Regions from separate parts of the Kitasatospora sp. NPDC050543 genome, predicted to be linked through region 3. Evidence: riboswitches for the same ligand, from Rfam matches in the RefSeq annotation. Region 3 holds a riboswitch; each other region holds the start of a gene.

Region 1 (7,405 bases), on a different contig from region 3:
CTGCACATCGCGCGGATCGCCGGTGGCTGGGACGGCCAGGTGATGATGCACTACGGCTCGGTCGAGATGCTCGGACCGTGGGTCGGCGTCGTCTCCAAGGTGATGGTGGCCGCCACCCTGGCGGGCTTCGGCTGGCTGCTGCTGTGGCGGCTGACGGCCAAGCGCCGCAACAACGCCACCACGTACGACGCGGCGCTCACCGCGCTGCTGATCTTCACCGTGACCAGCCGGGTGATCAGCCCGCAGTACCTGGTCTGGCTGGTCGGGGCGGCCGCCGTGTGCCTGACGGTGCGCGGCACCAGCCAGCGGCCGGTGGCCGTGCTGATCCTGATCGCCACCCCGCTGACCACGCTGGAGTTCCCGGTGCTGTTCAGCTCGGTGGTGGGCAGCGACCCCTGGGCTGTCACGGCCCTGGGGCTGCGCAACCTGCTGCTGCTCGCCGCGGCGCTGCTCTCCTGCGTGCGCCTGTGGCGCTCCACCCGCGGCCCGGCCCCGCTGCCCGCCACCGTGGTGCTCGCCCCGGCGGACGGCCCGGCCACCCCGGCCTACCCGGTGCGCCCGGGCATCGCCTACGAGCAGGACCTGCTGGACGGGATCGACCGGCCCATCGCCGGCGCCGACCGCTGAGCGACGCCCCCGGGGCGGCCCGTGCCCGGACTGGGAAGTCGGCCGGGTCGGCTTCCCACTCCACCGGTGACCGGGCGCCGGTCAGCCGCCGCCGAACAGCCGGCGGGCCTCGTCGATCCACAGCGTGGTGAACTCCCCCAGGCCCGTCCCGAGCTCGCTGCGCAGTACCTGGTCCAGCTGCCGCCCCCGGCCCGCCCCGGCGCCCGCCGCGCCGACGGCCCGATAGAGGGCAACCAGCTTCTGCCGGCCGTAGCGACGGGCGAGCAGGTCGCAGGCGAGCCAGGACAGCTCGTACGCCTGGGAGATCCCGGCGGCACCGGCCGTGAAGTCGGCGTCGGCGGGCAGGGCGGTGGGCAGCCGCCCGGCGGCGACGTCGGCGGCGAGCTCCGGGGCGATCTGGCGGGCGGTGCGGCCGGTGTCCAGGTAGCCCGTCCAGTCGGCGACGCCCTCCGAGAGCCAGAGCGGGGTCCATGCCCGGGTGTCGGCCCGGGTCGCGACATGGGTGGCCTCGTGGGTGAGGACCACCTGCCGGCCGAACGCGCTGAGCCTGCGGTAGGCGTCCGGGTTGATCATCACGCGGTCCGCGGGGGCCTGGTCGGGGGCGCCGGGGGCCGAGCTGGTGACGGCGGCCATGTCGGTGTAGTCGGCCGCCCGGACGTCCAGCAGCCGGGCGAACTGGTCCTCGGTGGCGGGTAGCTCCAGCAGCAGCCGGCCGGCCCAGCCGGTGCCCCAGACCGCGGTGACCGCCGGGACGACCGTCCCGGCGACCGCGGCCACCTCCGCGGGGCCGGTGGCGGCGCCGTCCAGCCCCAGCACCAGGCAGTGCGCACCGGCGGCGGCCCGGACGACGCCCAGGTCCCAGAGCGCCGCCGGGCCGCCGGCCGGCTCCTCGCGCTCCACCAGCCAGCGCCCGCCCACCCGGGCCAGGGCCAGGCGCCGCGAGTAGCGCGCCGGCTGCCCGTCGTAGCCCTCGATCCGCACGGCCAGTTCGGCGGTGACCTCCGGGCCGGCGCCCGGCAGCCCGGCCGGCACCGGGGCGAGGTACTCCAGCCCGGCCAGCGGGACGGCCGCCAGCCGCTCCCGCAGCTCCTGCTGGGCGCCCGCCGCGCCGGCGGTGGCGGTGGCGGCCAGCGCGGCCGCGTCCCGGCCCAGCAGGGCCTTCGCCCGGGCGTCCAGCAGCTCCGTCAGGCCCGGCCCCGGCCCGGTGGCGGACGCCCGGCGGGCCGCCGTCGGGGCGGCCGCCCCCGGCACCGAGAGCTGGGCCAGCCCGCCGGCGGCCAGCAGCAGCGCGGCGCGCCTGGACAGCACCGCGCGGCCCGCCGCGCCGTCGGGGCGGGGCAGGCCGCGTGGGGGCGGGTCGGCACGGCTCAGAGCCGGACCACCCCCGAGACGGGCATCGCGTTGACGCTCTCGTACCGCACCCGGGCGCCCGGGTAGGGGGCGTGCACGACCACACCGCCGCCGGCGTACATACCGACGTGGTGCATGTCCTTGTAGAAGATCACCAGGTCTCCGGGTCGGGCGTCGGCGAGGCTGACCCGCTGCCCGGCGTACGCCTGGGCCTGCGAGGTCCGCGGCAGGGTCACTCCGGCCTGCCGCCAGCTGTAGTACATCAGACCGGAGCAGTCGAAGGTGCGCGGCCCGGTGGCGCCGTAGACGTACGCGGAGCCGATCTTGCTGACGGCTGCGGCCAGCGCGTCGGCGGCCCGGTCGGATGCGGGCGGGACGGTGCCGAGGTCGAGCCGGTCGGTGCCCCTGGTGGCCCGCTGCTCGGCCTCCCTGGCGTCCTGGGCGACCATCCTGGCCCGCTCGGTGGCGCCGAGGCTGTTGAGCAGCTTCTGTGCCTCGTTCAGCCGCTGCTGGATCTGCTGCTTGTTCTCGGCGAGCGAGCGCCGGGCCTCCTCCAGGTCGGCGAGCTTGGCCGAGGTCTCGGCCCGGCGCTGGTCCAGGCGGCGCTGACGCTCGACCACCTCGCGCAGGGTCTCGTGCTCGCGCTCGGCGACCTGATCGAGGCTGCGGGCCCGGGCGAGATAGCCCTCGGGATCGGAGGCCAGCATCAGCTGGACGGCCGGCTCGATCCCGCCGGAGCGGTACTCGGCGGCGGCGACGGTGGCGAGTTCGCCGCGCAGCCGGTTCAGCTCGTCCTGGGCGAGGGCCACCTGCCCCTGGAGCGAGCCGGTCTCGCTCTGCAACCGGTGCTGGTACTCCTGGGCCGCGTTGAACCTCTCCGAGGCCTGCTCGGCCTCCTCGTAGAGCTGCTCGACCTGCGCCTTGACGTCCCGCTTGCTCGGCGGGTCGGCGGGCGAGCCGGGGAGGGCCTGGGCACTGCCACCCGCCGTCACGGCCAGCGCGGTGGTGGCGGCCGCGGTGAGCACCAGCGCACGGGCGAGCGGGTGCGCACCTGGCAGTTGGGTTCGGCGGTGCATCGCCATGCGGCGGCGGCTCCATTCCTGCGGCCCGCCCCGCCACCGCCCCGGGTGGGCGGCCGTACGAGCGGGGTCAGGTGGCAGACGTTAGCGAGTCCGGGCGATCGAGTCCAAACCCCTCCCAACACGAATATTTGACCCAATATCGGACAAGCGGTCGACTGTAGTCCCAAAGCGGCAGGCCCGGCCTCCGAGTGGAGACCGGGCCCGCGAGGTGCCTACCGGGGCGTCAGACGCGCACGATGGCCGAGATCGACATCATCGTGGCGGTCTCGTAGCGCACGACCGTGCCGGTGCGCGGGGCGTGGATGACCTGGCCACCGCCCACGTACAGGGCGACGTGGCTGCCACCGTTGTAGATGATCAGGTCGCCGGGCTGGGCGTTGGCGATGTTGGTGCCGACCCGGGTGCCCGCATTGGCCTGCTCCTGCGAGGTGCGCGGCAGCGAGACACCCGCCTGGGCGTACGCCCAGCCGGTGAGGCCGGAGCAGTCGAAGGTGCTCGGCCCGGTGGAGCCGTACTTGTACGGGGAGCCGAGCTTGGACTCCGCGGCCGCGATGGCCGCGGCGGCGCGCGAGCCGGCCTGGGCGGTGCTCGGCGCCGGAGCGGAGGCGGCGGGAGCCTTGGCCGCGGGGGCCGAGGTGTCCTGCTTGGCACTCATGTCGGTGCGGGCGGCGTCGCGCGAGGCCCGGTCGGCCTCGGCCTTCGCGGCAGCCTTGGCGGCTTCGGCCTTGGCCTTCGCCTCGGCGGCGGCCTTGGCCTCGGCGGCGCGCAGCGCCTCGCGCTCCTGCTCGGTCAGCGTGTTGAGGAGCTCCTGGGCCTTGGCGAGCTTGCTCTGGATCTCCTCCTTGCTCGCCCTGAGCTGCTGGGTGGTGCCGTCCAGCTCGGCGAGCTTGGCCTGCGCCTCGCCCTTGTCCTGGTCGAGCTTGCGCTGCTGCTCCTGGAGCTGCTTCAGGGCGTCGCTCTGCGAGCTGCCGACCTGGTTGAGCGAGCCGGCCTGGTTCAGGAAGTTGTCCGGGCTGGTGGAGAGCATCAGCTGGACGGTCGGCGAGATGCCGCCGTTGCGGTACTGCTCGGCCGCGAGCTCGGCCAGGCCGCCCTGGAGCTCGGTCACCTCGGACTGCTGACGGGCCACCTTGTCCTGGAGCTCGCCGACCTGCTTCTGCAGTTCCTGCTGCTTGACCTGCGCACCGTTGTACTTGTCGGTGGCGACCTCGGCCTGCTCGTTGAGCTGGTCGACCTGCTCCTTGACCTGGTCCTTGGTGGGCGTCGGGTCGGCGTGCGCACCGGACTGCGCGGAGATCGCGACGGCGGCGGCAGCGGCCGCGGTCATGATCGACACACGGGTGCGACTGGCAGGCTTGGGACGACGATGGGACGCCACGAAGGCGGGCTCCTTCTTCCTACGTCCGCCTACCGGGTGAGCTGACGGGTTCGGGCTGGAAGAGACGCCCTACGACGCCTCACCGTCCGCTCCCGCGGCCGGCCTGGCGCCGATTCACCCCGAGGAACATGGTTCCCCGGCTCCGGTCCACAGCACCCCCGCAGGGGCTTCCCCGTAGGGCAGGCGAGCTGCCCCGCTGCTTCACGGACTCGGCGGTAACCCCCGCCGCCACCCGGGATGGGTGATCGACTGTGCGGTGGTTCAGGGCCTGACCCTAGTAACGAAACCGTGATCCGTTCAAATCCTTGTCAGTAAAAAGTCTGAATGACGCCGTAGCATTCCGGGGAATCTGACCATGTGTGATCACGCACCCACTCAGAGCTGACTGATTCTCACCATGTGGCCACCGACACCCGACCGGGGTGACCCAGATCACAGTGCCCCGACTCCGGGGGCCGGGCGTGTCGGAAGACCGGGATGACCGGTGATGTGGCGAGCAGGCAGCAAATGTCCGGATTGGACGAGTTGCTGGCGGAAGGTCAGGGCGGGCGGTCAGACCCGGCGGATGCTGTTGATCTGCATCGCGTCCGCCTTCATCACCTTGACCACGTCACCGGTGTGCGGCGCGTGCACCACCAGACCGTTGCCGATGTACATACCGACGTGGCTGCGGTCCGGGCGGTAGATGATCAGGTCGCCCGGCTGGGCCTCGGCCAGCGAGGGCACCCGGGCGCCGACGTTGCCCTGCGCCTGCGAGGTCCGCGGCAGCGAGACACCCGCCTGCGAGTACGCCCACACCATCAGGCCGGAGCAGTCGAAGGTGCTCGGCCCGGTGGCGCCCCAGACGTACGGGGAGCCCTGCTTGCTCATCGCCTTGGCGACGGCCGTCCCGGCGTAGCCGGCGGCCTGCGGCAGGGCCGTCAGGTCGGCGCGGGTGGAGTCGCGCGAGGCGCGGTCCTGCTGCTGCTGGGCCTGCTGCAACGCGGCCCGGTCGGCGGCGCTGAGCGAGTTCAGCAGCGCCTGGGCGTCCTTCAGCTTCGTGTTGACGTCGGTCTTGGCCTGGTTCAGCTCCTTGGTGGTGCTGTCCAGGGTGGCCAGTACGGCGGCCGCCTCGATCTTCTGCTGGTCCAGGCGGCGCTGCTGGTCCTGAAGGCCCTTGAGCGCGTCGGTCTGGGTCGTGGTGGCCTGCTGGACGCTGGAGGCCTTCTGCAGGTAGCCGTCCGGGTCCGAGGCCAGCATCAGCTGGACGGAGGGGTCGATGCCGCCGGTGCGGTACTGCTCCGCCGCGACCTCGGCCAGGCCCACCTGAAGCTGGGTCATCTGGTCCTGACTGCGGGCCACCTGGTCCTGGAGCTGGTCCGACTGCTTGCGCAGCTGGTCCGCCCGCTCCTTGGCGCCGTTGTACTTCTCCGCCGCCTGCTCCTGCTCCTCGTTCAGCTGGTCGATCTGGGCCTTGACCTCCTCCTTCTTGGAGGGGTTCGGCGCAGCGTGGGCACTGACCTGGGCGGAGAGGGCGACCGCGGTCGCTGCGGCAGCGGTGAGCACGGTCACCCGTGCACGGCTCGGCTGCTTCGGACGGCGGTGGGAGGCCAAGGGACCGGCTCCTTCTTCCTGCGGGCTCGCCCGATCGGGTGAGTATCCGGAAAATAGGTTTGACGCCAGACCCTAGTGAAGATCACAGCATTCCGCCACTCCCCTCCGGGCACCAGGTTGACGCCGAAACCCCGAATTCACGCGATCCACACAGCGCCGTCATCCGTCCGCCAACGAGCCCGTGACCATGCGGACCCCACGCCGCCGACCGGGTGTCAACCGGCCCTCAGGGCCGGGCCAGCCGGTTGAGCAGCAGAATCGACGCCACCGGCCGCGCCCCGGCCTTGCGTACGCCGTCGGCGACCTCCCGGTCGGTGGAGACCACCACCACCGGCCGCCCCTGCGGCTCGGCCCGCACCAAACGCCGGATCAGTTCGTCCGCGGTCTCCCCCGTACGGCTGAACCGCACCCGCACCCCACGCGGCGGCGCCATGATCACCGGGACGTCCAGGTCCTGCCCGTCGAAGACACAGGTGACCTCCGCCTGGGTCCGCTGGGCCAGCATCGCCAGGCCCCCCAGCAGCCTGATCCGCTGCTGCTCCAGCGGCAGCGCCGGATAGCCGGTCTTGGTGACGTTGTAGCCGTCCACCACCAGGTGCACCTGCGGGATCGCCAGCAGCTGGTCCAGCAGCGCCGGGTCGTCCTCCGCCAGCGCCCGCCTGGCCACGTCGTGCGGCGAGGCCGAGCCCGGCACCACCGCCTCCACCAGGTCCGCCGGGTGGAGCTGAGTCACCGGCAGGGCCAGCTCACGCTGCAGCCCCTGGGCCGACTGCAGGACGGTGTCCAGCAGCAGCCGCAACCGCATGTCCTCCACGCTGCGACCCTCACGGGCCGAGCGCCGGCCCTGCTCGACGGCCGTCTCCAGCTCCGAGACCCGGTGCCTGAGCCGGCGGGCCTCCGCCTCCGCGGCGCTGCGCTCGACGGCCGCCGCCGAGCGCGCCGCCTCCAGCTCGCCGGTCAGCTTGCGCGCCTGCGCCTGCGCCCGGCGGGTGTCACTCTCCAGCGAACGCACCTTCTTGCGCAGCGATTCGGCCTCCTTGCGCACCCCCTCGGCCTCGGCCCGCTGCCGTTCGAGATCCGCCCGCGCGGAGGCCCGTAGCTCGGCCAGCTCCTGCTGGAGCTTCTCGGCCAGCCGGGTCGCCTCGGCGGCGGCGCCCTCCACCCCGGCCCGCTCGGCCTGCTCCCCGGCCTCGGCCACCAGCCTGGTCCAGCCCGGCTGGCGCAGCAGGTACGCGGCGGCGGCGACGTCCATCGGGTCGGCCGCGCTCGGCACGCTCCCGGCCTCCAGGGCCTTCACCAGGTCGGGCTGACCCAGCCGCAGCCGGTCCGCTATACGGAGCCGGAACGCCGGCTCGGACTCCAGCGCGGCGGCCAG
Region 2 (7,405 bases), on a different contig from region 3:
ACGGACGACCCGTTCTCCGTCGACGATGTGGCGGGCGACATCGTCGAGAAGCTGATGTACCGCCACCCGCACGTGTTCGGGGACGTCGAGGCGGCGGGCGCCGCCGAGGTGGAGGCCAACTGGGAGCAGCTGAAGGCGGCGGAGAAGCAGCGCGAGTCGGTGCTGGACGGCGTGCCGGCCGGTCTGCCGGCCCTGGCGTACGCGGCGAAGCTGGTCTCCCGGGTGCGTCGCGCGGAGTTCACCGGGGTGCCGGACGCCCCGTACGAGCTGCCGCGCGAGCTGACGGCGCAGTCGGCGGGCCGGTTGCTGCTCGCGGTGGTGCAGCGGGCGCACGACGCCGGCGTGGACGTGGACGCCGCGCTCCGGGCGGCCGCCCGCGGCTACCGCGACGCGGTGCGCGCGGCGGAGGGCCTCACCGGCTGAACACGCCCCCGCCGCCCCCGCAAGCCCCCCGTGGGCGCCCTGCGGAGGTGCCCTACGCGGCGTACGTCGGGCTGTCGGCCCGGTGGTGGGGCTGCTCCTGGACGACCTCGCTGATCGCCTCACCGACCAGGGCGAGCAGCTCGGCGAGCCGCTCCAGGTCCAGGTGGTCGGGCAGGTCGGAGAGGGAGACGATCCGCTCGCCGCCGGGCCCGGCGACGCAGAACAGGTCGATCGGCCCGAGGTGCTTCTCGGTGGTGTCGACGAGGGCGGCGACGTCGCTGGGCCGGTGGATGTCGGCGCACACGCCGACGACCGGGCAGCCGGTCCGGTCGAGCTCGGCGGCGAGGTCCTCGGCGACCCCCGGGTGCTGGTCGGCGATCAGCACGCCGTTGGCGCCGGCGGCCGTGAACCGGCGGGCCAGGTCGGCACCCGACCCGCCGCTGAGTACCGCGATGACCACCACTGCCCCGGCTACTCGCATGGTGCGCTCCTTCCTGGGGGCGACACCGCACCGGCGCCCACCAATGTCCAGTCGGAGGGATCGTAGACACGGCACGACCCTCCGCAACAGGGATTACCCCGCAGGTGACCAGGCTCACCCCTCCCCGCCAACGGATACGGTCAAGACATGCCAGATCAGCCCAGCCCCGATCAGCCCGCCGGCGCCCAGCCGCCCCTCTTCACGTGGGAGTTCGCCGCGAACCCGTACCCCGCGTACGCGTGGCTGCGCGAGCACGCGCCCGTGCACCGGACCACGCTGCCCAGCGGTGTGGACGCCTGGCTGGTCACCAGGTACGCGGACGCGCGGCAGGCGCTGGCCGACAGCCGGCTGTCCAAGAACCCGGCGCACCACAGCGAGCAGGCCCACCGCAGCGGCCGGGTGGGGATTCCGGGTGAGCGCAGCGCGGATCTGATGACGCACCTGCTGAACATCGACCCGCCGGACCACACCCGGCTGCGCCGGCTGGTGTCCAAGGCCTTCACCCCGCGCCGGGTCGCCGAGTTCCAGCCGAGGGTGCAGCAGCTGACCGACCGCCTGATCGACTCGTTCGCGGCGCGCGGGTCGGCGGACCTGATCCACGAGTTCGCCTTCCCGCTCCCCATCTACGCGATCTGCGACCTGCTGGGCGTACCGGAGGAGGACCAGGACGACTTCCGGGACTGGGCCGGCATGATGATCCGCCACGGCGGCGGTCCGCGCGGCGGGGTCGCGCGGGCGGTGAAGCGGATGCGCTCGTACCTGCTGGAGCTGATCCACCGCAAGCGGGCGGACCTCGGCGACGACCTGATCTCGGGGCTGATCCGGGCCAGCGACCACGGGGAGCACCTGACCGAGAACGAGGCCGCGGCGATGGCCTTCATCCTGCTGTTCGCGGGCTTCGAGACGACGGTCAACCTGATCGGCAACGGGGTGTTCGCGCTGCTGCGCCACCCGGAGCAGCGGGCGCTGCTGCAGTCCTCGATCGCGCGGGGGGAGCAGGGGCTGCTGGGGACGGCGGTCGAGGAACTGCTGCGCTACGACGGACCGGTGGAGCTGGCCACCTGGCGGTTCGCGACGAGCCCGCTGACGATCGGCGGGGTGGACATCCCGGTCGGTGATCCGGTGCTGGTGGTGCTGGCGGCGGCCGATCGCGATCCGGCCCGGTTCGCGGCCGAGAACACCCTCGACTTGGCCAGAAAGGACAACCCGCACCTCGGTTTCGGCCACGGAATCCACTACTGCATCGGCGCGCCGCTGGCCCGGCTGGAGGGTCAGGCCGCGCTGGCCACACTGCTCACCCGACTTCCCGATCTTCGTCTCGCCGCCGACCCCGATGACCTGCGCTGGCGTGGCGGTCTGATCATGCGAGGGCTTCGTGAACTTCCCGTGGCATTCACCCCTGAGGCCTCGCGGGCAACAGGGGTGTCACGCGGACGGCGTGTCGATCGACCTGCGTCAGAGGCGATCTGAATGCGGATCAATCCGGACATACTTGTACCGTTTGTGGACGATCAATCGACTGTCGTAATTTCTATGTGATGTCTGCGATATGAGCTTGTGATCGGTATGAGGATCCGTCTAACCTCCGTGGAGCTCGCAGTGCGAGCCCCGAGCGTGGAACGCCGAGTCCTGCCCGCCGCGTTTCGGGAAACCGACCAGACCCCTGGGCAGGGGCGGGGGAACCAGGTTTGTTGCCGTCCCCACGGCTTGGGGTGAAGCCGCAGGCGCGGGAAGAGATTCCCGCTCCACGCGGCCGGGCCACCTCCCGGTCCGAACCCGACAGCTCACCTCGCAGGCGGGCGGAGAGGGACACCGACATGCTGTTCGCTGGTAATGGCCGTCACCGTCGTCGCACCCAGACCGAGAAGGCGATCGCCGTCGCCGGAGTGACCGGCGTCGGACTCGCGATGCCGCTGCTCAGCGCCACCGGAGCCCACGCAGCCGACGTCTTCACCTGGGACGCCGTCGCGCAGTGCGAGAGCGGTGGCAACTGGAGCATCAACAGCGGCAACGGCTTCTACGGGGGGCTGCAGTTCACCTCCAACACCTGGAAGGCCTACGGCGGCAACCAGTACGCCGCGCAGGCGCACCAGGCGTCGAAGGGCCAGCAGATCGCCGTCGCCGAGAAGGTCCTCGCCGCGCAGGGGCCCGGCGCCTGGCCGGTCTGCTCGGCGAAGGCGGGGCTGGCCAAGGGCGGCGCCGCCGCCCAGGTCGACACCGGCTCCGCGGCCTCGTCCTCCTCGGACGCCTCGCCGGCCGCCGTCCAGCCCAAGCCCGCGGACGCCCCGGCGGACACTCAGCAGGCGGAGCCCAAGGTCGACTCCAAGCCGATCCGGCCGAGCGCCCCGAGCTCCGCCCCGGTCTTCTCCGGCAAGGCCGGCTGGGACGAGGACGCGAAGGTGTACTGGTACCAGAACAACGGCGCCTGGTACTGGACCAGCCACCAGAGCGTCTACAGCCAGTTCGCCGGTGACTCCAGTGCCCCGCCCACCTCGCTGCCCCCGGCCGCGTCCACCGACGAGCGCGCCGCCGAGCCCGAGGCGCAGCCCGTGGCCGAGTCCGCCGCCGCGCCGGTCGCCGCGCCCGCGCCCGCGCCGGTGCAGGCCAGCGTGTCCGACCCGGCGAGCGCGCCCGAGGCCGCGCCCGCGCCGGCCGCCCATGACTACACCGTCCGCTCCGGCGACAACCTCTCCGCCATCGCCGGCGCGCAGCAGGTCGCCGGCGGCTGGCACGCGGTGTACGACGGCAACCGCGACACCGTCGGTGACAACCCGGACCTGATCCTCCCAGGCCAGGTCCTGCACCTGGGCTGACGGCCAGGTCCCGGCCGGGCGCGATACGGCCGTGACACGGCGGCGCCGCGGTTGCACCGCGGCGGTGCTCTGACTGCAACGCGACTGTGGCGCACGGGCCGTACCGGGTTCGCCCCGGTACGGCCCTCGGCGGGGCTCCCGGTGCCTCCCGTGGGGCAACCAGGTGAACTACCGGCGGGTAGCCGGGCCACACCCTGAGACGGAACCTGGGCCAGCGTGGCCCGGCGGGCCCGTGCCGTTAGGCTCTGGTCGAAACGACTCCGCAATCGTCCGCTGACGCCACACCTGTCCGTAGGACCTGCTTCCGCATAGGAGATGCCTCGTGCCGTCCATTGATGTCGTCGTAGCCCGTGAGATTCTCGACTCCCGTGGCAACCCCACGGTCGAGGTCGAGGTCGGTCTCGACGACGGCAGCACCGGCCGTGCCGCTGTCCCGTCCGGCGCCTCCACCGGCGCCTTCGAGGCGCTGGAGCTGCGCGACGGTGACAAGAACCGTTACTTCGGCAAGGGCGTGGAGAAGGCCGTCCTGGCCGTCATCGAGCAGATCGGCCCGGAGCTGGTCGGCTACGACGCCACCGAGCAGCGCCTGATCGACCAGGCCATGCTCGACCTGGACGCCACCCCGGACAAGTCCTCGCTCGGCGCCAACGCCATCCTCGGCGTCTCGCTCGCCGTGGCGCACGCCGCCTCCGAGGCCTCCGACCTGCCGCTGTTCCGCTACCTCGGTGGCCCGAACGCGCACGTGCTGCCCGTCCCGATGATGAACATCCTCAACGGTGGTTCGCACGCGGACTCCAACGTGGACATCCAGGAGTTCATGATCGCTCCGATCGGCGCGGAGTCCTTCTCCGAGGCCGTCCGCTGGGGCGTCGAGGTCTACCACACCCTCAAGGGCGTCCTGAAGGAGCGCGGCCTCTCCACCGGCCTGGGCGACGAGGGCGGCTTCGCCCCGAACCTGGACAGCAACCGCGAGGCGCTGGACCTCATCACCGAGGCCATCAAGAAGGCCGGCTACGTCCCCGGCAAGGACGTCGCGCTCGCGTTGGACGTCGCCGCCTCCGAGTTCTACAAGGACGGCGCCTACCAGTTCGAGGGCAAGGCGCTCTCGGCCGAGGAGCTCATCGCGTACTACGCCGAGCTGGTCGCCGCGTACCCGCTGGTCTCCATCGAGGACCCGCTGGACGAGTCCGACTGGGACGGCTGGAAGTCGATGACCGACAAGCTCGGCGACAAGGTCCAGCTGGTCGGTGACGACCTGTTCGTGACCAACCCGGCCCGCCTGGCCAAGGGCATCGAGACCGGCACCGCCAACGCGCTGCTGGTCAAGGTGAACCAGATCGGCTCGCTGACCGAGACCCTGGACGCCGTCGAGCTGGCCCAGCGCAACGGCTACCGCTGCATGATGTCGCACCGCTCCGGCGAGACCGAGGACGTCACCATCGCCGACCTCGCCGTCGCCACCAACTGCGGCCAGATCAAGACCGGCGCCCCGGCCCGCTCCGAGCGCGTCGCCAAGTACAACCAGCTGCTGCGCATCGAGGAGATCCTCGACGACGCCGCCGAGTACGCCGGCCGCGGCGCCTTCCCCCGGTTCCGCCACGAGGGCTGAACCCTTCGGTAGCGCGCACGCCCGACCGGTGCCCCGCCTGTTCACCCCGTAGGGTGGGCGGCGGGGCACCGTCGCGACCAGGAGGGGATACGGGAGATGGCAGGCTGGAGGATTCCGGGCTTGGCGGCTCGGCCGAGGTTCACCAGCCGCGCGACCGTCCTCGTGCTGGTGCTCTGCTCGCTGGTGGCGATCCTCGCGTACCCGGCCCGCCAGTTCGTCTCCCAGCGCTCCGAGATCTCCGCCCAGCGTGCCCGCGCCGAGCACGCCAGGCAGCGGGTCGAGCAGCTGCGCAGCGAGAAGGCCCGCTGGCAGGACCCGGAGTACGTCAAGGCGCAGGCCCGTACCCGGCTGCACTACGCGATGCCGGGGGAGACTCCTTTCATCTCGGTCGATCCCGCCACCAGGACCTCCGCCGCCCTGCCCGCCCCGACCGACGCCGGCGCCTTCGGGCCGGTGAAGGCCGCCAAGCCCTGGTACGCGAGCGTCTGGGACTCCGTCGACGCCGCCGACTCGGCCGCCAATGCCCCCGCCCCTGCTCCAGCTAGAGACAGCTCTCCCCATGACCACTGAGAACACCCCCGCCGTTCCCCCCGTCGCCGACGCCGACGTGGCGGCCATCGCCGCCCAGCTCGGCCGTGTCCCGCGTGGCCTGCGCGGTGTCGCCCACCGCTGCCCGTGCGGCAACCCGGACGTCGTCGAGACGGCGCCCCGGCTCGCGGACGGTACGCCGTTCCCGACCCTCTACTACCTGACCTGCCCCAAGGCCGCCTCGCTGATCGGCACCCTGGAGGCGGACGGTGTGATGAAGGACCAGACCGCCCGGCTCGCCGAGGACCCGGAGCTGGCCGCCGCGTACGAGAAGGCGCACGAGGACTACATCGCCCGCCGGGACGCCATCGAGGTGCTGGAGGGCTTCCCCAGTGCCGGCGGCATGCCGGACCGGGTGAAGTGCCTGCACGTGCTGGTCGGCCACTCGCTGGCCGCCGGGCCCGGCGTCAACCCGCTCGGCGACGAGGCGATCGGCATGCTGGAGGACTGGTGGGCCAAGGGCCCGTGCGTCTCCGCCGCCGAGGTGGAGGCCGCCGGCGCCCGGGTGGCGAAGAACCGGGCCAAGGACGAGGACCACGCCGCCGTGATCGCCGCCAAGGAGCGGCTCGCCGCCGAGCGTGCGGCCAAGAAGCGCGCGGCCGAGGAGGCAGGCGAATGAGCACCACTCGCGTCGCGGCGATCGACTGCGGCACCAACTCCATCCGGCTGCTGGTCGCCGACCTGGACCCGGAGACCGGCGAGATCACCGACCTCGACCGACGGATGATCATCAACCGGCTCGGCCAGGGCGTCGACCGTACCGGCCGGCTCGCCCCCGAGGCCCTGGAGCGCACCTTCGCGGCCTGCCGCGAGTACGCCGAGGTGATCGGCGCGCACGGCATCGGCAAGGACCGGATCCGCTTCGTGGCCACCAGCGCCTCGCGGGATGCCGAGAACAGCGCCGAGTACGTCGACGGCGTCCGCGACATCCTGGGCGTCGAGCCCGAGGTGATCAGTGGGGACGAGGAGGCCCGGTTCTCCTTCGTCGGTGCGACCAAGGAGCTGACCGGCGGCCAGTTCCCCGCCCCCTACCTGGTCTTCGACCTGGGCGGCGGCTCCACCGAGTTCGTGCTCGGCACGGACCACGTGGAGGCGGCCCGCTCGGTGGACATCGGCTGCGTGCGGCTCACCGAGCGCCACTTCGACGGCGCCGAACTGCCCACGCTGGGCCAGATCTCGGCCGCCAAGGCGCACATCAGGGACGAGCTGGACAAGGCCGCCGAGATCGTCCCGCTGACCGCCGCGGCCACCCTGGTGGGCCTGGCCGGCACGGTCACCACGGTCGCGGCGATCGCGCTGGATCTGCCCGCGTACGACTCCGAGCGGATCCACCACTCGCGGATCTCGCGCGAGCAGGTCGCCGGGATCGCGGGGCAGCTGCTCACCTCCACCCACGACGAGCGCGCGGCCATCCCCGTGATGCACCCGGGCCGGGTGGACGTGATCGCGGCCGGCGCCCTGGAGCTGCTGGAGATCATGCAGCGGACCGGC
Region 3 (7,405 bases):
CCCGGCGACTGGTACCTGCACCTGTTCGCCCCGGAGCAGCCCGACTTCAACTGGGAGAACCCGGCCGTCGCCGACGAGTTCCGCTCGATCCTGCGCTTCTGGCTCGACATGGGCGTCGACGGCTTCCGGATCGACGTCGCCCACGGCATGGTGAAGGCCCCCGGCCTGCCCGACCTCGGCTCGCACGACCAGCTCAAGCTGCTCGGCAGCGACGTGATGCCGTTCTTCGACCAGGACGGCGTGCACGAGATCTACCGCACCTGGCGCCGCATCCTCGACGAGTACCCCGGCCAGCGGATCGGCGTCGCCGAGGCCTGGACCCCGACGGTGGCCCGTACCGCCAACTACGTCCGCCCCGACGAGCTGCACCAGGCCTTCAACTTCCAGTACCTGGGCACCCACTGGGACGCCGGGCAGCTGCGCGAGGTCATCGACGTGTCGCTCGACTCGATGCGCCCGGTCGGCGCCCCCAGCACCTGGGTGCTCTCCAACCACGACGTCACCCGGCACGCCACCCGCTTCGCCAACCCGGCCGGCGGCACCCAGATCCGTACCCCCGGCGACCGCGAGCTCGGCCTGCGCCGGGCCCGCGCCGCCAGCCTGCTGATGCTCGCGCTGCCCGGCTCCGCCTACCTCTACCAGGGCGAGGAGCTCGGCCTGCCGGACGTCACCGACCTGCCCGACGAGGTCCGCCAGGACCCGTCGTTCTTCCGCAAGGCCGGCCAGGACGGCTTCCGCGACGGCTGCCGGGTCCCGATCCCGTGGTCCGGCACCGAGGCCCCGTACGGCTTCGGCCCCACCCCGGGCGGCCCCAGCTGGCTGCCGCAGCCCGCCTCCTGGGCCGAGCTGAGCGTCGAGGTGCAGAGCGGCGACCCGACCTCCACGCTGGAGCTCTACCGCAGCGCCCTGGCGGTCCGCCGCGAGCACCCCGCGCTCGGCGCCGGCACCGAGGTGACCTGGCTGGACTCCCCCGAGGGCACGCTCGTCTTCCGTCGTGACAGCGCCGAGGGCTCCTTCGTCTGCACCGTGAACGCCTCCGCCGAGCCGGTCCGGATCGCGACGCCGGGCCGTATCATGCTCTCCTCCGCCGACGCCGTCGGCACGAGCGAGCCTAAGGACGGTGCGGTGGACGGATGGACGGTCCTGGCGGCGGACAGCACCAGCTGGTGGGCGGTCTGACATGGTTGCAATAGGCTCTGGGATCGTGACTACGGCGCGACTCTCAGACATCGCGGCGCAGGCGGGGGTCAGCGAAGCCACCGTCTCCCGCGTACTCAACGGCAAGGCGGGCGTCTCCGCCACCACCCGGCAGACCGTGCTGGCGGCGCTGGACGTGCTCGGCTACGAGCGCCCCACCCGGCTGCGCCAGCGCAGCGCCGGCCTGATCGGGCTGATCACCCCGGAGCTGAGCAACCCCATCTTCCCGGCCCTCGCGCAGGTCATCGAGCAGGTGCTCAGCCGGCACGGCTTCACGCCGGTGCTCTGCACCCAGACCCCGGGTGGCGCCACCGAGGACGAACTGGTGGAGATGCTGGTCGAGCGCGGTGTCGCCGGCATCGTCTTCGTCTCGGGTCTGCACGCGGACACCACCGCCGACCACGACCGGTACGCCAAACTCACCGGCCGGCAGGTCCCGTTCGTCCTGATCAACGGCTACAGCGAGCGGTTCTCCGCCCCGTTCATCTCGCCGGACGACCGCTCTGCGATGTGGATGGCCGTCCAGCACCTGGTCGAACTGGGCCACGAGCAGATCGGCCTGGCCATAGGGCCCAGGCGCTACGTTCCGGTGCTGCGCAAGGTCGAGGGTTTCACCGCCGCCACGAAGGAACTGCTCGGCCTCACACAGGAGCAGGCCGAGGCCATGGTCCACCACACCCTGTTCAGCGTCGAGGGCGGCCACGCGGCTGCCGGCGCACTGCTGGACAAGGGCTGCACGGCGATCGTCTGCGGCAGCGACATGATGGCGCTCGGCGCGATCCGGGCGGTGCGCCAGCGGGGCCTGTCGGTGCCGCAGGACGTCTCGGTGGTCGGCTTCGACGACTCGCCGCTGATCGCCTTCACCGAGCCGCCGCTGACCACCATCCGCCAGCCGGTCGAGGCGATGGCCATCGCCGCCGTCGACGCCCTGCTGGAGGAGGTCGGCGGAAACGCCGCGCAGCGCGGGGAGTTCATGTTCCAGCCGGAGCTGGTGATGCGCGGCTCCACCGGCGCCCGGCCGGGCCGCGGGGAGTGAACCCCAGGCCGTGAGCCGAGCCGTGAAGGCCCCCGGAGGATCCTCCGGGGGCCTTCACGCTGCCCGGGCGCGCCGCGCTGCCCCGTGCCCGCACGGGACGCGGGAAGCGGCCTCCCAGGGCCCGTCCGCCATGCGCGTCGGTCAGGCGCGCGCGGGGCATCGTCGGAGCGGCCCTAGCCCTCCTGGACGGGCGGCTGCTCCTGGGCGAGGCGCTGCCCGTCGGCGGCCTCGGTGGTGCGGCTCTCGGTGCGCCGCCCCCTGGCCAGGTAGTCGCGGACGATCAGCTCGATGGCGTCCTGCGGGCTGGCGGTACCGGAGAGCAGCATCACGTCGATCGCGAGATTGGCGTCGAGCGTGACGGTGACCTGGGCCATGGTGACTCCTCCTCGGGTGCTGAGCAGCAGCATGCCCGGAGGTCCAGCGTTTGACCATGGCCCGGTGGGACCGGTACGGCCCGGTGTTGATGGGTACGCCGCGGCCCCCGGGGAGAGCGAGCAGACTCCTCCCGGGGGCCGCGGCGTACCGCGCCGCTGGGATCAGACCCGGCCGGCGAAGTCCGGGGCCCAGTTGGCGATGGTCTCGACCCTGACGCCCGCACTCGGGTTGGCGGCCTCGACGTAGCTGCCGTTGCCGGTGTAGATCGCGACGTGGTAGACGCCCGAGTCGCTGCCGTTGTTGGACCAGAACAGCAGGTCGCCCGGCTGCAGCTTGTCCAGCGACACGTGGGTGCTGGCGGCGGCCTGGTCGGCGGCGACGCGCGGGATGGAGATCCCGGCGGCACGCAGCGCGGCCTGGGTCAGACCGGAGCAGTCCCAGCCGCCGTTGCCGGTGCCGCCGTAGATGTACGCCTGGCCGACCTTCGACTGCGCGAAGGAGACCGCGGCGGCCTTGCTGCCGGTCGCGGTCTGGGCCGAGGTGGTCGCGGCGGCCTTGGTGGCGGTGGCGGCGGCCGGCTTGGTCTCGGCCTTGGCGGCGGGGGCGGCGGAGCGGTTGAACCAGTCGAAGTGCTCCGCGTCGGCCTTGTCGTCACCGAGGGACAGGTGCTGGCCCGGGTAGATGACGTTCGGGCCGTCGGTCAGGACGGACTTGTTGAGCTCGTACAGGCGCTCCCAGCCGCCCTGCACGTTCTCCTTGTCGGCGATGGAGGAGAGCCAGTCGCCGGCGATCACGGTGTAGCTGGAGGCGTGCGCACCGTGCTGCTGCGACCAGGACTTGCCGGTGCCCTGGTCGCTCTTGGCGGGGGCGGCCGGGGCCTTGGCGGCCGGGGCGGCCGGGGCCGGGGCCTTGGCGGCGGGGGCGGCCGGAGCGGCCGGAGCTGCCGGAGCGGTGGTGTCCAGGACGGGCGCGGGGCCGCCCTTGGTCAGACCGGCCTGCACGGAGCAGACGGGCCAGGCGCCGGGGCCCTGCTCGGCGAGCACCTTCTCGGCGATGGTGATCTGCTGCGCCTTGGTGGCCAGGTTGGCCTGCGAGGCGTACGCGGTGCCACCGAAGGCGGCCCAGGTGCTGGAGGTGAACTGGAGGCCGCCGTAGAAGCCGTTACCGGTGTTGATGGCCCAGTTGCCGCCGCTCTCGCACTGGGCGACCTTGTCCCAGGTGGCGACGGAAGCGGCGGAGGCGGTGCCGGAGGCGAGGCAGGGGATCGAGAGGCCGACGCCTGCCACGCCGACGGCGGCGATCAGGCGGCGGGTGCGGCTGGACAGACGGGTGCCGTTGGTGGGCAGCATGAAGAAGCGTTCCTCTCCCACGCCTGCGAGGTGAGCTGTCGGATTCGGGCTGGAGTTGCCCGGCCGTACTGAGCACGGCTTCACCCCTAGCCCTGAACCGGTGTGGGACCGGTCCGGGGCGGCTTACCTGGGTCCCCCGCGCCTGCCGTGGTGCGTTTTCGCGCTGCCAGCGCACCCGACGGCAGGCCTCGGCGTTGCGGGTGAACTGGGCCCGTGTGACCACGAGCGGCAGCACGTTAAGCAGACTTAAGTTCAAACTGCAAACATGTGTGAGCTTGCTCACGAGGCCTCCGCAAGATCGCGACAGAGTGTCCGACATGATCAGAAACGGGCGGTTTCCAACAAGCCCCTTGCGGTCGGCGAGATCTGCCTATGCTTCAGGAGTCAGCGCATGACGCAGCCGTCTGGGGGGAGGGCTACGAGGCCATGGTCGCGAGTGACGAGCGGAACACCGGGGGCGGGCCGGCCGGCGGGACCAATGGCCCTGTCGCCGGGGCCGGTGCGGGCCGGCCGCTGCGACGGCGGACGATGATCCGCTGGCTGGCCGTCGGTAGCGCCCTGGCGGCGGTCTCCGGCGAGGAGCTGCTACGCCGTTCGCTGAGCGGGCGCGACGCCCACGAACCATCAGTCGGACCCCCCGCCGCCGGCTCCGGGCACCCCGGCGCGGACCCCGGGCACACCCACGGCGGCCCGCCGCCGGCGGCGGGGCAGTCGCCGCCCGCGGTGGACGAGAGTGGGCGCCGGTGGTCCGATCCGGCCGGCTGGGGTGGCTCGGTGCCGGGTCCGCGCAGCGCGGTTCGCATCGCAGACCGGGTCATTCTGGACATTGACCTGGAAATCGGATCAATCGTCATCGAACCATCAGGCGTGCTGGTCTTCGCCTCCGACCGCACGCTCACCCTGAGCTCGGCGGGCAACGTCGAGGTCCGCGGCGCGCTCGCGCTCGCCCCCGCCGGCACCGCCACCCACACCCTGCGCTTCCCCGCCGTCGACGAGCGCCGCTTCAAGGGCGACGGCATGAGCGTCCTGGACACCGACACCGGCCTCTGGGTCACCGGCGCCGGCTACCTGCGCCTCGACGGTGCCCCCCGTGCCGCCTGGGTCCGCGCCGCCGCCGCGCTGAAGGCGGGGGACACCACCATCGAGCTGGCCGCCGCCCCGGCCGGCTGGCAGCCCGGCGACGAACTCGCAGTCACCCCCACCGCCGCCCCGAGCGAGGCGGACTTCTCCACCTCCTACGACCTGCGCACCATCAGGACCGTCAGTGGAAACACCGTCACGCTGGACGTGCCGCTCGCCCACGCCCACCCCCGGGTGGCCACCGGAGGCGGCGTCACCCTCGGCGCCGAGGTGCTCAATCTGACCCGCAACGTCCGCGTCGAGGGCACGGCCGGCGGCCGGGCCCACATCCACCTGACCAGCTCCCGCCCGCCCGACGTCCGGCACGCGGCACTGCGCTGGCTCGGCCCGCGCACCGACACCCGCGAGAGCTGGCAGGGCCCGCAGGGCGCCACCCCGGTCACCGCGCCCGTCGTCGGCCGCTACGCCCTGCACTTCCATCTGCTCGCCGACAGCAGCCGGGGCACGGTCGTCGAGGGCGTGGTGGTCCGCGACGCGGGCAACCACGCCTTCGTCCCGCACGGCAGCCACGGCATCACCTTCCGCAGCTGCGTCAGCCACGACACCTGGGAGGACGCCTACTGGTGGGACGGCCCGCTGGACACCCGCACCCCGCAGGGCCCCTCCGACGACATCACGTACGAGTCCTGCGTGGCCTCCCGCACCGTCTTCGAACCCGCCCCCCGCGCCTACCGGCTGACGGGCTTCAGCCTCGGGGCCGGCAGCGGCGGCCGGGCGGTGGACTGCGTCGCGGTCGGCGTCCAGGGCGCGACCGGGGCCTCCGGCTACGAGTGGCCGGAGACCAGCGAGGGCGTCTGGACCTTCGAGCGCTGCCTGGCCCACAACAACCTGCAGGACGGCATCTTCGTCTGGCTCAACGCCGAGCACCACCACGTGGTCACCCAGTTCGTCGGCTACCACAACGGCGGCTGGGGCATCGAACACGGCGCCTACCTCAACGACTTCGACTACACCGCGAGCGTGCTGTACGGCAACGCCGCCGGGGGAGTGGCCCTGCACTCGCTGGGACGCGACAAGGGGACGGTCTTCGACGGCCTGCTGATCGACGCCGCCGGGCAGTCGGACTACGCCGTCGCCACCGCCCGGCACCAGCTCGCCGGTGAGAGCGTCACCTTCAGCCGCTGCCGGCTGACCGGCTATCGCCGGGCCGGCATCGCCTTCCAGGCCGACCAGGAGGGCCGGCCGGACGACATCGCGGTGCTGGACTGCGAGTTCGCCGGCCCGGCCGGCAGCGAGCTCTGGCTCGACCCGCAGTCGTCGGCGCCGAAGAGCATCGTGCTGCGCCGGGCGGGCGAGGCCGGCGCCGTGCAGGTGCGCAAGCCCGGGGCGGGCGGCACCGCCGTGCCGCAGTGGAACGCCGCCACGACGCCGGCCCCGGCGGTGGCGGGCGGCGCCCGTCCCGTCCTGCTGCCCGCGCTGGCCCTCAAGGACGCCGCGGCGTCCACCAGCCGGCTCACCGCCGGATCCTGAGTCCCGCAGCCCGAGGGCCGGGCGGCGGCGCAACGCGAAAGGGGTTCCGGGCGGACCCGGAACCCCTTCGGCGCGAACGAGCCGACTACTCGGCCGACTGCTCCTCGGCCGGCCCGGCCTGCTCGGCCTCCGCGGCGGCGAGCTCGGCCTCGGCGGCCGCCAGCTCCCGCTCCAGCGCGGCGAGGTAGGTGGAGGCGACCAGCTGGCCCACCGTCGGGTAGGCGCCGAGCGGGGCCGCGCTGGGGCAGCCGGTCTCCTCGGCGGCGGTCGCGAGCAGCTCGGGGTCGGCCTCCGGGCCGATCACCAGCGGGGCCAGCGCCGGGCGCTCCGAGCCGGTGGCCCGCAGGTGCTCGACGGCGGCCGCGACCGAGCCGGGGACGTCCAGGGCGGCGGAGACGACCGGCACGGCGAGCCGGGCGGCGAGCAGCACACCGGTGATCCCGGCCGCGGCGGCGGCCTCCTCGCCACCGACGGTGGTCAGCACCACGCCGTCCGCCGAGGTCGCGATGGCGAAGAGCCTGGCCCGGTCGGCGCGGGCGAGCCCGGCCTCGGACAGGCGGACGTGGACGGCCTCGGCCAGCAGCGGGTGCGGGCCGAGCACATCGGTGACGGTGGATCCGGCGGCGGCGGCGAGCTCGTTCAGCTCGGCGAGGAAGCCGTGCGGGCCGGGCAGCAGCGGAACCACCACCGGCGCGGGCATGCCGGCCTCGGCGGCCTGCGCGAGCAGGTCGGCCACGGTCGGGGCGTCGGTGGGGCTCTCGCCGGAGGCGTCCGGAAGGTAGCCGGCGGCGGTCTCGACGCCGGACTGCTCGCTGCGGACGATCGACAGGAGCTCGTC
Region 4 (7,405 bases), on a different contig from region 3:
CGCGCACCGGCGCCCCGACGCCGCCCGGATGGTCGGCCTGGACGTGGCGCCCAACGCGATCGCGTACGCCCGTGCCGTGGGTCTGCTGGACGAGGGGTTCGCCGAGAATCTGGAGGCCGGCCCGCCCAGCCCCGAGCTGCTGGCCGCCGCCCGGCACGCCCGGCTGATCACCGTCACCGGCGGCGCGAGCTTCCTGTCCCCGCGCACCTTCCAGCCACTGCTGGCAGCGGCCGAACAGCCGGTCTGGGTGGCCGCGTTCGTGCTGCGTACCGGCTCCTACCAGCCGATCGCCGAGGGGCTGGCGCCCCATGACCTGATCACCGAGAAGGCCTGCGCGCCGACCTTCCCCCAGCGGCGCTTCAGCGGGCCCGGCGAGCGGCGGCATGCGATCGACGCCGTCACGGAGGCCGGCGAGGACCCGGCCGGCAAGGAGAGCGAGGGCTACTTCCACACCGCCCTGCACCTCTCCCGGCCTGCCGAGGACGCGACCGCGTTCCCACTCGGCCGCCTGATCCGGGACTCCTGAACGACGGCCGGCGAACTGCCGCCGCCGCACACCCCGTCCACCGGGCCACCCCGGCCTCGCGGACCCCGCGGGCGGCCGGGTGTTGCCAACCAGCCCCGAATGACCAAGGTAAGGCTAACCTAATCTTGTCCCTGCCTACGCCACCCGGAGCGCTGACATGAGCCACGTCGACCGCGACACACCCGAGCCGACCCACGCCGAGCGCATCCGCAGCCTGCTCACCGCCGCCGCGTCCCTGACCCTCGCGGTCGGCGGGCAGCGCTACGAACTCTTCGCGGGCCACTCCCTGGCCCGCGGCGGCGGCAGGCTCCGGCTGAGCGTCCCGGCCGACAGCGACCCGGCCCTCGCCGCCGCACAGGCGCCGCCCACCGGAGCGAGCGCGGTGCTCGAACTGACCGACGTGGCACCGGTCGCCGTCCGCCAGCGGATCCGCGGCCGGCTCGCGGTGGCCGGGCGCCTGCACCCGGCCCACCGGGCGGACGACGGCCAGTTCGCCCATCTCTGGCTGGAGATCACCCAGGCCGCGCTGAGCACCCCGCACGGAAGCTCGTGCGTCGACCGCGCCGCCCTCGCGGCCGCCGAGGCCGACCCGCTCGCCCGGTACGAGGCGGGCCTGCTCACGCACCTGGCCGACGACCACCCGGACGCGCTGCTCACCCTCACCCGGCTGATCGAGCCGGGCCTGCTCGCGGGCGTTCACCAGGTGGTACCGCTGGCGCTGGACCGGCTCGGCATCGTGCTGCGCCTGGAACGCGAGCGCACCCACCAGGACGTCCGGCTGGCCTTCCCCCGGCAGGTCGCCGACGCCGAGGAGTTCGGCCACGCCGTGCACGCCCTGCTCGCCGCGGCCCACACCGGCCCGACCGCCCGCTGAGCCGGGCGGGGGGCGAGGCCGGAGCTGACGGTGCGTCCGGTACGACGGCCGCCGCGGGCACAAACGCGACCGGCCGGGCCGGCCGCGAAGAGACTTCGCAAGCCGGCCCGGCCCGGTGTGTTCACCGCGACTGGTCAGGTACCGCGGTGGAGCGGATCCCGGAGGATCAGATGCTGACGCCGTGCGCGCGCAGGTACGCGATCGGGTCGATGTCCGAGCCGTACTCCGAGCCGGTGCGGATCTCGAAGTGCAGGTGCGGGCCGGTCACGTTGCCGGTGGCACCGGAGAGGCCGATCTGCTGACCGACGGTCACGGTCTGGCCGACCTTGACGCCGATCGAGGACAGGTGGGCGTACTGGGCGTACTTGCCGTCGGCGAGCTTGATCTCGACCTCGTTACCGTAGGCGCCGCCGGGGCCGGCCTTGACCACGGTGCCCGCGGCGACAGCCTTGAGCGGGGTCCCGGTCGGGGCGACGAAGTCGGCGCCGGTGTGGTGGCCGCTGGCCCACATGGAGCCGGCCACGCCGTAGGCGGTGCCGAGCTTGGCGCCGGCGATCGGCGCGGTGTAGCCCGAGGCGTTGGCGGTGGCCGGCTTGGTGGCGGGCGCCGGGGTGGCCGGGGTGGTGGCGGCGGGCTTGGGGGCCTGCTTCGCCGGGGCGGCGGGCTTCTCGGTGGGCTTGGCCGGCTTGGGGGTCTGCTTGACCGGGGCCGGGGCGGCGGGCTTCTTCGCCGGGGCGGCGGGCTTCTGGACCGGGGCCGCGGGCTTCTCGACCGGGGCCGCGGGGGCCTGGGCGACCGGCTTGCCGTTCAGCGAGAGCTGCTGACCGGGGAAGATCAGGTTCGGGTTGGCGCCGACCACGTCACGGTTGTGGTCGTACAGCGCGTGCCAGCCACCCTCAACCTTGTGCGAGGCGGCGATCTTCGACAGCGAGTCGCCGCCGACGACCTTGTACTTCTGCTCGGCGGGCGCGGCGGCCGGGGCCGGAGCGGCCTCGGCGGGCGCGGCGGCGGGCTTCTCGGCAACGGCGACAGCGTCGGTGCTGGTCGCGGCGGCCGGGGCCGACTGCTGGGTCTTGGCGGCCGGGGCCTCGTGGGCCTGGGCGGTCGCGGCGGTCACCAGCGGGAGGCCGAACACGGCGCCGACGACGCCGGTGGCGATGCCGATGCGGGCGAGGCGGGGCAGGCGGTTACGAAGGGGGGTTGCCTGTGCGGGCATGGGGGATTTCCTCTCCGACGCCTGCGAGGTGAGCTGTCGGGTTCGGGCTGGAGTTGCCCGGCCGCAAGCGCGGCTTCACCCCAAGCCGCCCCGGAATTCCGGGACGGCAACTTACCTGTGGTTCCCCCGCTCCTGCCGTACAGAGCTCAGTTCCGATACCTCCGGGCAGCGGCAGGACTAGGCGTTCTACCCGGGGAGCCGTCCGGACCAGGGCCGGGCGGTCGCTGAAGCAAAGCCCATCGACCCGATCGAAGCAATGTCGATCTCTTCACCGGTCAACAATTCGCCGAATTACCGTGACGCTCCGAATGATCGCCTACGCAGTATGTGCACAATCCAGTTGCGCTGCGCTACCGGCCACCGAGGATCCGGTCATATTCGGGGCACTCCGTACACGGCCGGATATTCTCGGTCACCGGCCGACACGCCGCCGGTGAGCCTTGTCACTTCACCCCCGGGCGCGCACGATCGGGCCGTGGCAAAAGACTCCGCCGGCGGACTGCGGCTCGGCACCGCACAGGGGCGATGGGTGCTGCTCGCCACAGTCCTGGGCTCCAGCATGGCCATGCTCGACGGCACCGTGGTCAACGTCGCGCTGCCCCGGATCGGCATCGATCTGAACGCCTCACTGGCCGCCCTGCAGTGGACCCTGAACGCCTATCTGCTCACACTCGCCGGGCTGATCCTGCTCGGTGGCGCGCTCGGCGACCGGTACGGCCGGCGCAGGATCTTCCTACTCGGCGTCTGCTGGTTCGCCGTCGCCTCGGCCGCCTGCGCCGCCGCGCCCTCGATCGGGTTCCTGATCGCCGCCCGCGCCCTCCAGGGGATCGGCGGCGCACTGCTCACCCCCGGATCCCTGGCGATGCTCCAGGCCTCCTTCCACCCGGAGGACCGCTCCCCCGCGGTCGGCCTCTGGTCGGGCCTGGGCGGGGTGGCCGCGGCCGTCGGCCCCTTCCTCGGCGGCTGGCTGGTGGACGGGCCAGGCTGGCGGTGGATCTTCCTGCTGAACGTGCCACTGGCCGCCGTCGTGGTCGCGGTCGCCGCCCGTCACGTTCCGGAGACCCGGGACGAGAGCGCCACCGGAAGCTTCGACGTGCTCGGCGCCACGCTGGCCGCGCTCGCGCTCGGCGCGATCACCTACGCGCTGACGGCGGCCGGTGAGGGACTCTCACCCGCGGTCTGGGTCACGGCGGTGGCCGGGGTGCTGCTGGGTGCGGCCTTCATCACCACCGAGCGGCGCCGCTCCGAGCCGATGCTGCCGCCCGAGCTGTTCGCCTCCCGGCTGTTCACCTCCGTCAATCTGGTCACGCTCTGCGTGTACAGCGCGTTCAGCGGGGTGTTCTTCCTGCTGGTGGTGCAGCTGCAGACGGTCAGCGGCTTCTCGCCGCTCACCTCGGGCCTGGCCCTGCTCCCGATCACGATCCTGATGCTCGCACTGTCCTCGCGGGCCGGGCGCCTGGGCAAGCGGATCGGCCCGCGGCTGCCGCTCTTCGTCGGCCCGCTGATCTGCGCGGCCGGGGTGCTGCTGATGCTGCGGATCGGGCCGGACGCCTCCTACTGGACGGACGTGCTGCCCGCGAGCACGGTGCTGGGCTGCGGGATGACGCTGCTGGTCGCGCCGCTGACGGCGACGGTGCTGGCCGCCGTGGAGGTCAGGCGGGCCGGGATCGCGAGCGGTGTCAACAACGCCGCCGCCCGGGCGGCCGGCCTGCTCGCCGTCGCGGCGCTGCCCGCCCTGTCGGGGCTGAGCGGGGAGGCCTACCGGGTGCCCGAGGCGGTCGACTCCGCCTTCCACACCTCGATGCTGATCTGCGCCGGCCTGCTGACCACCGGCGGGCTGCTGGCGCTGGCGACGGTACGCGGCAACGTCCTGGCGCCCGACCACCCGGTGGCCGAGCCGACTTGCGAGTGGAACTGCGCCACCACCACCCCGCCGTTCGACCCGGGACGCCCCGGCGGCGAGACGCCTCAGGGCCCGGCCACCGGGACGGCGACCGGGCCCTGAGGGCCGCGCGAATGCACTGATGCTACGTCAGAGGATGTCGCCGGGCGCGTACTTGGCTGCCTCGGGGTAGGCGGCGGCGACGGCCTCGATCCGTCGCACGACCTCGGCGACCTGCGCCCCGGCCGCGCCGGTGAAGGAGAGCCGGTCGGCGAGCAGCGCGTCCAGCGCGGCGCGGTCCAGCGGGACGCGCGCGTCCTCGGCCAGCCGGTCCAGCAGCTCGTTCTCCCGGGCCCCGCCGCGCATCGCCAGCGCGGAGGCGACGGCGTGCTCCTTGATGACCTCGTGCCCGGCCTCGCGGCCGACACCCGCCCGCACCAGGCCCATCAGCACCTTGGTGGTGGCCAGGAAGGGCAGGTAGCGGTCCAGCTCGGCCTCGACCACGGCCGGGAAGGCGCCGAACTCGTCCAGGACGGTCAGCAGGGTCTCCAGCAGGCCGTCGAAGGCGAAGAAGGCGTCCGGCAGCGCGACCCGGCGCACCACCGAGCAGGAGACGTCACCCTCGTTCCACTGGTCTCCGGCCAGCTCGGCGGTCATCGACGCGTAGCCGCGCAGGATGACGGCCAGGCCGTTGACGCGCTCGCAGGAGCGGGTGTTCATCTTGTGCGGCATCGCGGAGGAGCCGACCTGGCCCTCCTTGAAGCCCTCGGTGACGAGCTCGTGGCCGGCCATCAGGCGGATGGTCTTGGCCAGGCTGGACGGCCCGGCGGAGAGCTGGACGAGGGCGGTGAGCACCTCGAAGTCCAGGGAGCGCGGGTAGACCTGGCCGACGCTGGTGAGCACGTTCTCGAAGCCGAGGTGGCCGGCGACCCGGCGCTCCAGCTCGGCGAGCTTCTCGGTGTCGCCACCGAGCAGGTCGAGCATGTCCTGCGCGGTACCGACCGGGCCCTTGATCCCGCGCAGCGGGTAGCGGGCGATCAGCTCCTCCAGGCGGTTGAACGCGACCAGCAGCTCGTCCGCGACGGTCGCGAAGCGCTTGCCCAGGGTGGTCGCCTGCGCGGCCACATTGTGCGAGCGGCCGGCCATGACCAGCTCGGCGTGCTGGGCGGAGAGCCGGCCCAGGCGCACCAGCACGGCGACCGTACGGTCCCGCACGTGCTCCAGGGACTGGCGGATCTGCAGCTGCTCGACGTTCTCGGTGAGGTCCCGAGAGGTCATGCCCTTGTGGATCTGCTCGTGGCCGGCGAGGTCGCTGAACTCCTCGATCCGGGCCTTGACGTCGTGCCGGGTGATCCGCTCACGCGCGGCGATGGAGGCCAGGTCGACCTGGTCGACGACCTTCTCGTAGTCGGCGACGGCGTTGGCGGGCACCTCGACACCGAGGTCCTGCTGGGCCTTCAGGACGGCGAGCCACAGATGGCGCTCGAGAACCACCTTGTGCTCGGGGGACCACAGCTGGGCCAGGGTCGCCGAGGCGTACCGGGAGGCCAGGACATTGGGGATCTGGGGCTTCGCGCTCACGCTTCGCAAGCCTAACAGCCCAGGTCGGCCCGACTCCCGGCGCACCGGCCCGACCGCCCGCACACCGGCCGGCCCGGCTGTGCGGGCCCGGTCAGGCCCGGGTCACGCGGCACGCCCGGCTGCGCGGGTCACGCCCGGCCGGTGAGGACCGGGAGCACCTGGGCGCAGATGGAGTGCAGCGAGACCCGCTGCTCGTCGGTCATCGCGTCGAAAGCCTCGTGGGTACGGGCCATCTCGGCGCGGATCAGGCGCAGGATCTCCTGGCCGTGCTCGGTGATGACCACGTTCTTCACCCGGCGGTCGGCGGCCGCCGCCTCGCGGTTGGCCAGCCCCAGGGTCTCCAGCCGGTCGACGATGCCGGTGACGTTGGAGGCGTCGCAGCCGAGCCGGCCGGCCAGCGCACGCATCGGCACCGGCGTCTGCACCGCCCCGAGCGCCTTCGCCTGCGAGGACGACAGGCCGTGCCTGGCCGCCGCACCCGCGAAGTCCTGGAAGTACGCGGCGCCGACGGCGGCCAGCGCCTCCATCAACTCGGCGGTGGTCGGTACGGTCGTCGTCGCTGTCGAACCCATGGTCATCAGGGTACGCGTAAAAGGTTCAGCAACTCCAGCTTTGACCATCGAAAGCACCTGCGCCCCGGGCAGCCCGCCACGGCGCGCCGACCGGGCAGCGCGCCGGCCGCACCGCGCTCGGAGCACGGCGGCTCAGAGCACCAGCAGCTCGAACAGCCGCCGTAGCTCGGCCTCCGGGTCGGCGGTCAGCCCGGTGTGCACCGGCCCCGGCTGCACGACCGCGCTGCGCGGCGCCGCCAGCCAGCGGAAGCGCTGCCCGGGGCTGTCCCCGGCGGCCGGCCCGGCCTCCGGCCCTCCCGCGCAGATCACCTCGATGCCGTGCAGCGCCCGCCGGACGCCCGCCACGTCGGCCACCGGGTCCAGCGCCAGCAGCCGGCCCTGGTCCAGGTGGGTGCGCGCACCGAGGTGCGCGTTCTGCCGGCAGTAGAGCAGGACCCCCACGTTGACGCACTCGCCGCGCTCGACCCTGGGCACCGCCCGGATCACCGCGTACTCGTAGTCGTGCAGGGCGGCCCCGTCCACCGGGGCCGTGGGCGCACTCGGCTCGGGCCTGGTCATGCGGACACCTCCGGGAGCCAGTCGCGCGGGCCCGCCAGCCGCGCGGTGAGCTGCTCGCGGTACGCCGCGCGGACCGCCTCGGGCGAGTCGAAGCCGGCCTCGTCGGTGAGCCAGACGTCGGGGATCTGCGCCACGGCCTCGGCCAGCACCGACTCGGCCAGCGGGGCCAGGGTCTTGTCGGCCGCCGCGAGGTCCG

The links. Region 3 has a riboswitch for cyclic di-AMP ahead of ACIBH3_RS29435 (transglycosylase family protein). Riboswitches for the same ligand answer to the same signal wherever they lie in the genome.
Region 1: it holds a riboswitch for cyclic di-AMP, as region 3 does, so the genes downstream of both, ACIBH3_RS17985 (NlpC/P60 family protein) here and ACIBH3_RS29435 (transglycosylase family protein) in region 3, are expected to answer to the same signal.
Region 2: it holds a riboswitch for cyclic di-AMP, as region 3 does, so the genes downstream of both, ACIBH3_RS01740 (transglycosylase family protein) here and ACIBH3_RS29435 (transglycosylase family protein) in region 3, are expected to answer to the same signal.
Region 4: it holds a riboswitch for cyclic di-AMP, as region 3 does, so the genes downstream of both, ACIBH3_RS09230 (peptidoglycan DD-metalloendopeptidase family protein) here and ACIBH3_RS29435 (transglycosylase family protein) in region 3, are expected to answer to the same signal.

Annotation. Positions count from the first base shown of each region.
Region 1 covers NZ_JBITGZ010000013.1:59,252-66,656, forward strand. Annotated here, with positions in the region: gene ACIBH3_RS17970 (glycosyltransferase 87 family protein) at 1-627, shown strand, start outside; gene ACIBH3_RS17975 (hypothetical protein) at 709-1,935, opposite strand; gene ACIBH3_RS17980 (NlpC/P60 family protein) at 1,995-3,059, opposite strand; gene ACIBH3_RS17985 (NlpC/P60 family protein) at 3,283-4,386, opposite strand; cyclic di-AMP (ydaO/yuaA leader) riboswitch at 4,448-4,602, opposite strand; gene ACIBH3_RS17990 (NlpC/P60 family protein) at 4,990-6,030, opposite strand; gene ACIBH3_RS17995 (NYN domain-containing protein) at 6,257-7,405, opposite strand, start outside.
Region 2 covers NZ_JBITGZ010000001.1:415,484-422,888, reverse strand. Annotated here, with positions in the region: gene ACIBH3_RS01755 (MazG family protein) at 1-423, shown strand, start outside; gene ACIBH3_RS01750 (SDR family NAD(P)-dependent oxidoreductase) at 476-904, opposite strand; gene ACIBH3_RS01745 (cytochrome P450) at 1,052-2,374, shown strand; cyclic di-AMP (ydaO/yuaA leader) riboswitch at 2,547-2,716, shown strand; gene ACIBH3_RS01740 (transglycosylase family protein) at 2,722-3,717, shown strand; gene eno (phosphopyruvate hydratase) at 4,040-5,326, shown strand; gene ACIBH3_RS01730 (septum formation initiator family protein) at 5,447-5,896, shown strand; gene ACIBH3_RS01725 (DUF501 domain-containing protein) at 5,886-6,533, shown strand; gene ACIBH3_RS01720 (exopolyphosphatase) at 6,530-7,405, shown strand, end outside.
Region 3 covers NZ_JBITGZ010000033.1:15,647-23,051, reverse strand. Annotated here, with positions in the region: gene ACIBH3_RS29450 (glycoside hydrolase family 13 protein) at 1-1,179, shown strand, start outside; gene ACIBH3_RS29445 (LacI family DNA-binding transcriptional regulator) at 1,181-2,233, shown strand; gene ACIBH3_RS29440 (hypothetical protein) at 2,407-2,607, opposite strand; gene ACIBH3_RS29435 (transglycosylase family protein) at 2,770-3,978, opposite strand; cyclic di-AMP (ydaO/yuaA leader) riboswitch at 3,963-4,120, opposite strand; gene ACIBH3_RS29430 (hypothetical protein) at 4,384-6,567, shown strand; gene ACIBH3_RS29425 (sirohydrochlorin chelatase) at 6,653-7,405, opposite strand, start outside.
Region 4 covers NZ_JBITGZ010000005.1:332,202-339,606, forward strand. Annotated here, with positions in the region: gene ACIBH3_RS09220 (hypothetical protein) at 1-526, shown strand, start outside; gene ACIBH3_RS09225 (DUF2470 domain-containing protein) at 684-1,400, shown strand; gene ACIBH3_RS09230 (peptidoglycan DD-metalloendopeptidase family protein) at 1,567-2,616, opposite strand; cyclic di-AMP (ydaO/yuaA leader) riboswitch at 2,620-2,773, opposite strand; gene ACIBH3_RS09235 (MFS transporter) at 3,092-4,621, shown strand; gene purB (adenylosuccinate lyase) at 4,649-6,079, opposite strand; gene ACIBH3_RS09245 (MarR family winged helix-turn-helix transcriptional regulator) at 6,208-6,651, opposite strand; gene ACIBH3_RS09250 (DUF3037 domain-containing protein) at 6,784-7,209, opposite strand; gene ACIBH3_RS09255 (HipA family kinase) at 7,206-7,405, opposite strand, start outside.